DNA from 3 places in the Shewanella sp. 10N.286.45.A1 genome. Region 3 is predicted to be linked to each of the others. Evidence: predicted binding sites of a transcription regulator. Region 3 holds the regulator's gene; each other region holds the start of a gene.

Region 1 (3,261 bases), on a different contig from region 3:
TAATGTCGATCTTGAAGAGATTGCAAAATTTGAAAAAATGGCTGCTACCTGGTGGGATCCAAACGGAGAGTTCAAACCACTGCATAACCTCAACCCTCTTCGCCTCAACTATATAGATCAAACTGCCGCTGGCATTTTTGGTAAGAATGTTCTCGATGTAGGCTGCGGTGGTGGCATTTTATCGGAAAGCATGGCCCGCATAGGCGCGAATGTTACTGGCCTTGATATGGGCGAAGAACCGCTTGATGTTGCTCGTTTGCACGCATTAGAAACTGGCGTTTCAATAAACTATATTAAAAATACCGCCGAAAACCATCGTGATGAACACCGACAACAATATGATGTCATCACCTGTATGGAAATGCTTGAACATGTGCCTGATCCAAGCTCAGTCATCCAAGCATGTGCCGATATGGTTAAACCTGGCGGCTATGTATTTTTCTCCACCATTAATAGAAACATTCGAGCCTACATAGAAACTATTTTAGGTGCCGAATATTTATTAAAAATGCTACCGGTCGGCACCCATGACCACAATAAGTTTATTAGACCCTCGGAGCTGATAGGTCTAGCTGACAATGCCGAGCTGATCTGCACCGATGCAGTAGGTATTACCTACAACCCTATTACCGATGTGTTTAAGTACACAAAAAGTTTAGAAGTCAATTATATGATAGCAACAACTAAAAATGACTGATTGTCACTTAACAGACAAGCGCCTCGCCATTAAAGGGGTGCTTTTTGATCTTGATGGCACATTAGCCGACACTGCACCAGATATGATTGAGGCACTCAACATTAGCCTTACACAGTTCGGTTTTGCTGCAGTTAATAGCAATGAGCTTCGTTATCAAGCGTCACATGGTAGTTTAGCTTTAGTGCAAACAGCATTGCCTGAGCAAAACGAAGCTATGCATGCTCAAGTACAATCAGCTCTGTTAGCAAACTATCCCCAAGTAAACGGTAAGCATTGTCAGCTTTTCGCTGGCTTGGATGCTTTTTTAAACTTACTGTCTGAGCAAAACATTCCATTTGGGGTTGTCACTAATAAACCTGCTAGGTTTACCCGTCCACTGATGATTAAAATGGGCTTTGATAAACGCATGCCAACAATAGTGAGTGGCGATAGTACTTTGCATTCAAAACCTCACACAGCGCCAATGCTACTCGCTGCGCAGCAGTTGTCAGTCAGACCAGAACAGATCCTCTATCTTGGTGATGCTGAGCGAGATATGCAGGCAGCGAAAGCTTGCGGTATGCATGCGGGGCTCGCAGAATGGGGGTATATTGGACCCGATGATGCAATTATAGAATGGCCAAGCGACGTCAGTTTTGGTGATCCATACGCCCTAAGCAGATGGCTTAAAAACCATCTAAATATATATTGATTTTACTAAGGGAACGACCATTAATCGCAATCAATGCCTCGCCTACATGGATGTAGGTGCTTAGGTTCAGCATGGAGCAAAGAACCTGTGATTAAAGCCCATTAAATTCCCACTGAATCCTGCATCTTCAAGTAGAACGGCTATAAGCATTCGATCTGGATTATTAGAGATGAAGATCGCTATAAGATCCTGCGATCTTCAACAAGTTTTTTGGCTGGCTAAATATTCATCTTCAACGGAGAACTCAAATCAAAACAAGCTTCAAGGGTTAGCTATTACTAACCCTAACAATTATCCTCAAGATATCCACAACTTGTACCCACAATTCATACTTGCAAAAATCCAATAACCTCACTATCTTGTACCTTAGAAATTTTAAAACACCATATATTGTGTGTGAGTGACAATCGTAGACACTAGTTAGTAGGTTGTGTCAACAGATTGGATGCCACTGTTTTACAGTTTTATTTGGATTGTTTACAGGGAAACGTACAGTGCGCCTATACAGGTCACTTTCATAAATATAAGAACCAAGGTTTATCTTTAATGAATAGCAATATGACAGTCACAAAACGTAGTGGCGAACGTGAAACCATTGATCTTGACAAGATCCATCGTGTTATAGAATGGGCAGCTAAAGGACTCACCAACGTGTCAGTCTCTGAAGTTGAATTACGTTCTCACCTACAGTTTTTCGAAGGGATCCCGACAGAGGCTATTCACGAGACTATCATTAAAGCAGCTGCAGATTTAATCTCGCCTGAAGCGCCTGATTACCAGTTTTTAGCAGCCAGACTTGCCATTTTCCATTTACGTAAAAAAGCATTTGGACAGTTTGAACCACCAAAACTATTTGACCATGTGGTTAAGCTTATTGAGTTAGGCAAGTACGACGCCCATATACTTGAAGATTATAGCCGCGAAGAGATCGACATTTTAGGCGGTTATATTGATCACTGGCGCGACATGAACTTTTCTTACGCTGCCGTTAAGCAGTTAGAAGGTAAGTATTTAGTTCAGAACCGTGTCACTCATGAAATTTATGAAAGCGCTCAGTTCCTTTATATCTTGGTTGCCGCATGTCTATTCGCGAAATATCCAAAAGAGACTCGTCTTAAATACATAAAAGATTTTTACGATGCGACCTCTATGTTCAAGATTTCGCTTCCTACACCGATTATGGCTGGTGTTCGTACCCCTACTCGCCAATTTAGCTCATGTGTATTGATTGAGTGCGGTGACAGCTTAGATTCAATTAACGCCACCTCATCTTCAATCGTTAAATATGTGTCGCAGCGAGCCGGGATCGGCGTTAACGCAGGTCGTATTCGTGCATTAGGTAGTCCTATTCGCGGTGGTGAAGCATTCCATACAGGTTGCTTACCTTTTTATAAGTACTTCCAAACTGCAGTAAAATCTTGTTCGCAAGGTGGCGTTCGTGGCGGAGCTGCAACCCTGTTCTACCCTATTTGGCATTTAGAAGTTGAATCACTACTCGTGTTAAAGAACAACCGTGGTGTAGACGACAACCGTATCCGTCATTTAGATTACGGCGTTCAAATCAACAAGTTGATGTATCAACGTATGATCCAAGGTGGCATGATCAGCTTGTTCAGCCCATCTGACGTTCCTGGTATGTATGATGCATTCTTTGAAGATCAAGATGAGTTTGAACGTCTTTATTTGAAGTATGAAGCAGACGAAAGTATTCGTAAGCAACAAATCAAAGCCGTCGAGCTGTTTTCATTAATGATGCAAGAGCGTGCGTCAACGGGTCGAATCTATATACAGAATGTCGATCACTGTAATACACATAGCCCATTTGATTCTAAAGTCGCTCCAGTTCGTCAATCTAACTTGTGTTTAGAGATTG
Region 2 (3,261 bases), on a different contig from region 3:
AAAGCAAACACTATTAGAGAAGGTGAGTATGACTGAGCAGGAGATAGAATCTCTGCGAGTACTTTGCCTAAACTTGACTACGCAGTTGAATCAAAAGTAAGCAGTCAATTTTATCTTTTAAAAAACGGCATAGTTCCTGCTTTAATCGTTGCATGATTAAGCTAACGCCGAATTTTTGACGATGAACCCATTAAGTAGTATCAATAACTCTGTAAACAGCGGTACCGTTCTAGCTGATGCCTATGGTGCTTCTGGCAGCCAATCAAGTGTTGGCAGTGCTAATGGTGTTCAAGGTGTTAATGCTAACGCTTCAACATCAGCTTCAAATGCTGCCAGCAAGGATGATAATGGTCTTGTATTATCAGGCCGCGCAGAGCGAGCGCAAAAGATTGAAGCGATGGCGAAAGATTTCTTCCAAGATGGTAGTTTTAGCAGCGAAAAGCTACCCAGTCTTATTCAACGCTTATACCAAGATGGTATTTTGTCTGATGGTCAGTTGAATCGTTTGACTAATAGCGGCTTTGATATCCCCCAAAGTGAAGAGCAGTCTTTAGCTGACTTTATTGATGAACAGCGGGCAACGCTCACCAATAGCAAAGAAGATAGAGAGTTAGCCGGCATCTTAGATGAAGCAAAATGGGTGATGGGCACGATGGATGCGATTCAATCGCCAGTGATAGCTCAAAAGGCGAATCGAGTGGCAAGCGAGATCACTGCACTATTGGAATCTGATAGGCCACTGACTGAACAACAAGAAAACCAGTATCAAGGTATTAAGTCGTTAATGCAGCTGGCCTCTATGACAGGTGAACATCAACAGGCAACAGGTCAACTAAATAGTTATTTGGCACTGGCAAAGCAACATTAAAGCGTCTAGTTTATTAAAGTAGCGCTCATAGACTGTGGTGAGTAAAAAAACAATTCTATTACATGCTGAGCGGCCCACTATTTCACCGTTTTAACGGCGGTGAATTTGGGCTTTAATACCAGTTAAAACTAATTCCTACTGTTGTAGCAGAGGGTTAAACTAAGGCATTCTAGCCGCCTAATTTCTTATCCACAATTTATCCCAATTTTATCCTGCTACTAGCGGTCTTAATAGCCATCGTCAAGGGCATAATTTTAGATAAGCGGGATCGTCCCCAGTTATTTTTTCTTATTATCTTCGTTGTGTAAAATAATGATCTGGATCAAAGTACTAGTTGTCTTTTTATAGCTTAATGCGCCACATATTGTGATTTTGATTTAAAGTAATACTATATGTAGTGTTGCTTGTGGATGATGCTAAATAGGAGCTATACAATGCCAGTGGTTATTAAACGGGATGGTTACCGTACGCCTTTTGACGAAACAAGGATTAAAGATGCAGTGATAGCGGCTGCTAACTCGGCAGGTATTGATGATAGCGCCTATGCAGAAAAAGTGGCAAAAAATGCTGCCGATTCTGTCGCTATGTTAGATGAAATAAACATTCACGATTTGCAAGATGCCGTCGAAAACTTATTGATGGAAGGGCCTTATAAATCATTGGCGCGAGTATACATAGAATACCGCCATGATCGAGATATAAAGCGCGAAGTTAGTAGTCGACTAAATAAAGAGATCCGTGGTCTTGTTGAGCAGAGCAATGCAGCGCTGCTAAATGAAAATGCCAATAAAGATTCGAAAGTGATCCCAACTCAGCGCGATCTATTAGCGGGTATTGTGGCTAAGCACTACGCCAAATGCCATATTTTGCCAAAAGATGTCGTTGCCGCACACGAGTCAGGTGAAATTCACTATCATGACTTAGACTATGCGCCATTCTTCCCGATGTTCAACTGTATGCTGATCGATCTCAGTGGCATGTTGACCAAAGGTTTTAAGATGGGCAATGCTGAGATTGAAACGCCTAAATCAATTTCAACAGCGACAGCCGTTACTGCACAGATTATTGCCCAAGTCGCTAGCCATATTTATGGCGGCACCACTATTAATCGTATTGATGAAGTGCTAGCACCTTTTGTTGCCAAAAGTTATGACAAGCATTACCAAGTGGCATTGACTTGGGGTATTACAGATGCCAAAGCATTTGCGACCTCATTGACCGAAAAAGAGTGTCATGATGCATTTCAGTCACTCGAATATGAAGTCAACACCTTGCATACCGCCAATGGTCAAACGCCGTTTGTTACCTTTGGTTTTGGACTTGGCACATCTTGGGAATCTAGACTTATTCAACAGTCGATGATGAAAGTGCGTATTGCTGGTTTAGGTAAGAACCGCAAAACTGCAGTATTCCCTAAGCTTGTGTTTGCCATTCGTGATGGTATTAATCACAAAGACGGTGACTGTAACTACGACATCAAGCAGCTTGCATTAAAATGTGCGACTACGCGTATGTACCCGGATATCCTCAATTACGAACAAGTAGAAAAGGTAACGGGTTCATTTAAAACCCCAATGGGTTGCCGTAGCTTCCTCGGTACCTTTGAGGAAGAGGGCGAGTTAGTGCACGAAGGACGCAACAACCTTGGTGTTGTGAGCTTAAACTTGCCACGAGTTGCGCTTGAAGCTAAAGGCGATGAAGCTGAATTCTACAGGATTTTAGATAAGCGTTTAACCATTGCTCGCAAAGCGTTAGATACTCGAATAGAACGTTTAGAAGGTGTTAAAGCACGAGTCGCACCGATTCTTTACATGGAAGGCGCTTGTGGCGTTCGATTACGCGCTGATGATGATATCTCTGAGATATTTAAGAATGGCCGCGCTTCAATTTCGCTTGGTTACATTGGCTTGCATGAAACCATAAATGCACTTTATGGCACCGAAACGCATCTATATGACAATGCATTGTTGCGCGCTAAAGCAATTGAAGTGATTCAATATTTAAAAGCGGCAACTGATAAATGGAAAGCAGAGTCGGGTTACGCTTTTAGTCTTTACAGCACGCCAAGTGAAAATTTGTGTAGCCGTTTCTGTAATCTTGACGCCAAAGTATTCGGTGTAGTTGATGGGGTAACTGCTAAAGGTTACTACACCAACAGTTTCCATTTAGATGTGGAAAAGCAAGTTAACCCGTACGATAAAATTGACTTTGAACAGCCTTACCCAGAAATCGCAAACGGTGGGTTTATCTGTTACGGCGAGTTCCCCAATATGCAGAACAATGTTGAAGCATTGGAAAATGTCTGGGACTACAGCTATTCAAGAGTACCTTATTACGGCACCAATACACCGATTGATGAGTGTTACGACTGTGGTTTTACCGGTGAATTTAGC
Region 3 (3,261 bases):
GTTGTTTGGTGCAACGTACGCAAACGTACAACCACACTCAGGCTCGCAAGCTAACGCAGCTGTATTCATGGCACTTCTACAAGGTGGTGATACGGTTCTAGGTATGAGCCTAGCTCATGGTGGCCATTTGACTCATGGTTCTCACGTTAGCTTTTCTGGCAAGTTATATAATGCTGTTCAGTACGGTATTGACGAATCAACCGGCAAAATTGATTACGCTGAAGTTGAGCGCTTAGCTGTTGAGCATAAGCCTAAAATGATTATTGCAGGTTTCAGTGCATACTCAGGTATCGTTGATTGGGGCAAGTTCCGTGAAATCGCAGATAAAGTAGGTGCTTACTTATTTGTCGATATGGCTCACGTTGCAGGTCTTGTTGCTGCAGGTATCTATCCAAATCCATTGCCGCATGCGCATGTTGTGACAACCACAACGCATAAGACATTAGCAGGCCCACGTGGCGGTTTGATCTTATCAGCCATTAATGACGAAGCTATTTACAAGAAGCTTAACTCTGCAGTATTCCCTGGTGGCCAAGGTGGTCCTTTAATGCATGTTATCGCTGCTAAAGCGGTTGCATTTAAAGAAGCACTTGACCCTGAATTCACCACTTATCAAGAGCAAGTTGTTGTTAATGCTAAAGCAATGGCACGCACTTTCATTGAGCGTGGCTATGATGTTGTTTCTGGTGGTACAGACAACCATCTGTTCTTGCTTGATTTAATCAGCAAAGATATTACCGGTAAAGATGCAGATGCTGCACTGGGTAACGCAAATATCACGGTTAACAAAAACTCAGTACCGAACGACCCACGCTCACCGTTTGTAACATCTGGTCTGCGTATTGGTTCTCCAGCCATTACTCGTCGTGGTTTTGGTGAGCAAGAATCTGTATTGCTGACTAATTGGATGTGTGATGTCCTTGATGACATTACCGATCTTGCAGTTAGCGAGCGAGTGAAAGCGCAGGTTCTTGAATTATGCGCTAAGTTCCCTGTTTACGGTTAACCTTAAGCGTTAAATCAGGTAAACTTTAATGGCCGCATTTATGCGGCCATTTTTGTTGGCATTTCAGCCAAATTTGATACCAGTATTTTGTTCCACTTATTAACTGACCGGAGGCCAGATGCATTGTCCATTTTGCAGCGCAACAGACACTAAAGTGATTGACTCGCGACTTGTCGCTGATGGTCATCAAGTACGTCGTCGTAGAGAGTGTGTACAGTGCCATGAGCGTTATACCACGTTTGAAGGCGCTGAACTTGTTATGCCGCGAGTGGTGAAGCAAGACGGAAGTCGACAGCCTTTCGATGAAGAAAAACTCCGTGGTGGCATGCTTAGAGCGGTAGAGAAAAGACCAGTGTCGATGGATCAGATCGAGCAGTCTTTAACTAAGATTAAATCGACACTACGGGGGACTGGCGAACGTGAAGTCAAATCAGAGATGATTGGTAACCTAATGATGGACCAATTGGTTAATCTCGATAAAGTAGCCTATATCCGTTTTGCATCGGTTTATCGTGCGTTTGAAGATGTGTCGGAGTTTGGTGAAGCTATCGCGAACTTACAGAAATAATCATATCTATTTATTCCCTAATTGATTAATCGGAACTCGCTACATTATGTGGTCAACTGAAGACAATCAAATGATGAGCCTAGCTATTGAATTAGCTCAAAAAGGACTCTATACCACCAGACCCAACCCATGTGTTGGCAGCGTCATTGTTAAAGATAGTGTGATTATCGGCGAGGGGTATCATATTCGCGCTGGTGGTCCCCACGCAGAAGTTTACGCCCTTAATATGGCCGGTGATGACGCCAAAGGCGCTACCGCCTACGTTACCCTTGAGCCCTGCAGTCATTACGGACGAACCCCACCTTGTGCTAAAGCATTAATTGATGCTGGAGTGAGCCGAGTTGTGGTGGCGGTTACTGATCCAAATCCGCAAGTTTCAGGTCGTGGTATCACCATGTTGCAAGAGGCTGGAATTGAGGTGGATGTTGGTTTACTAACCGATGCTGCTAAACAGGTTAATCTTGGTTTTTTAAAGCGTATGGAGCAAGGCTTACCTTGGGTAACCGTCAAGTTAGCTGCAAGCCTCGATGGTAAAACGGCGTTATCTAACGGCGAGTCAAAATGGATTACAGGCCCTGAATCTCGTAGAGATGTGCAGCGAATTCGTGCGAGACATTGCGCTTTGATCACTGGCGTAGAAACGGTCTTAGCTGATAACCCTAGTTTAAATGTCCGCCACAGTGAGTTGGGTTCTTTAGCAAATGAGATCGCACCAGCAGAAGTACACCAGCCTTTACGTGTAATATTAGATAGCAAAGCTAGACTGGGTACTACGTTGGATATGTTTAGTATTACTAGCCCAATATTGCTTGTTAGTACCTGTGACTATCCCGAATCGGTGAAGTCTGCATGGCCTGCCCATGTGAGCCACCAAGTGTTGCCTGCTACAGATAATCGAGTGGATCTTAAAGCTCTACTCTCTCTGTTAGGTAAAAGCTGTAATTCAGTGCTGGTGGAGGCTGGAGCGACGCTTGCTGGTGCGTTTGTAGCAAGTCATGCTGTCGATGAGATTATTTTATATCAAGCGATGAAGATACTAGGCGGTGGAGGTAGAGATCTACTCACGCTGCCTGATTTCGAGAAAATGTCCGAAATCCCAACTATTGATGTAATAGATGAACGAAAAGTGGGTAAAGATACCCGCTTAACATTAAGAATGAGTAACTAACTTTATGTTTACTGGAATTATTGAATCAGTAGGCCATCTGCGCAAAGTCGAGCGTCGTGGTGATGACATTAGATTAACCGTCGCAAGTGGCAAGCTTGATCTGTCAGATGTAAAGCTAGGCGATAGTATCGCGACCAATGGTGTGTGCTTAACGGTTGTTGAGCGCTTGGCTGATGGTTATGTTGCCGATATATCTGCCGAAACGGTTAGTTTAACAGGCTTTGCTCATTATGCCGTTGGTACTGCTGTAAACTTAGAGAAAGCAGTCACTCCGACAACCCGTCTTGGTGGGCATATGGTTAGCGGCCATGTTGATGGCATCGCTCATGTTGATGACAGACAAATACGAGGCCAAGCCATAGAGTTTTGGCTGACGCCTGCAGCAGAGCTCGGGCGTTATATTGCCCATAAAGGTTCGATCACAATCGATGGTGTCAGCTTGACAGTTAATGAAGTGCAAGGGCATCGTTTTAGATTGACCATCGTGCCTCATACCGCAGGCGAAACAACGTTAATAAA

Evidence for each region. Region 3 encodes NrdR, which represses ribonucleotide reductase genes. Its sites were predicted from a motif close to AAACACNANATNTNGTGTTT; they were not measured.
Region 1: nrdA (class 1a ribonucleoside-diphosphate reductase subunit alpha) is a predicted target of NrdR. The motif match lies at 1,767-1,786, and genes of this name have one in related genera.
Region 2: nrdD (anaerobic ribonucleoside-triphosphate reductase) is a predicted target of NrdR. The motif match lies at 1,252-1,271, and genes of this name have one in related genera.

What each region holds. Positions count from the first base shown of each region.
Region 1 covers NZ_JBFRMK010000201.1:37,791-41,051, forward strand. Annotated here, with positions in the region: gene ubiG (bifunctional 2-polyprenyl-6-hydroxyphenol methylase/3-demethylubiquinol 3-O-methyltransferase UbiG) at 1-697, shown strand, start outside; gene AB4238_RS14995 (HAD family hydrolase) at 690-1,388, shown strand; gene nrdA (class 1a ribonucleoside-diphosphate reductase subunit alpha) at 1,935-3,261, shown strand, end outside.
Region 2 covers NZ_JBFRMK010000002.1:6,493-9,753, reverse strand. Annotated here, with positions in the region: gene AB4238_RS00140 (MarR family winged helix-turn-helix transcriptional regulator) at 1-100, shown strand, start outside; gene AB4238_RS00135 (hypothetical protein) at 182-868, shown strand; gene nrdD (anaerobic ribonucleoside-triphosphate reductase) at 1,303-3,261, shown strand, end outside.
Region 3 covers NZ_JBFRMK010000203.1:8,106-11,366, reverse strand. Annotated here, with positions in the region: gene glyA (serine hydroxymethyltransferase) at 1-1,006, shown strand, start outside; gene nrdR (transcriptional regulator NrdR) at 1,125-1,574, shown strand; gene ribD (bifunctional diaminohydroxyphosphoribosylaminopyrimidine deaminase/5-amino-6-(5-phosphoribosylamino)uracil reductase RibD) at 1,621-2,742, shown strand; gene AB4238_RS15170 (riboflavin synthase) at 2,747-3,261, shown strand, end outside.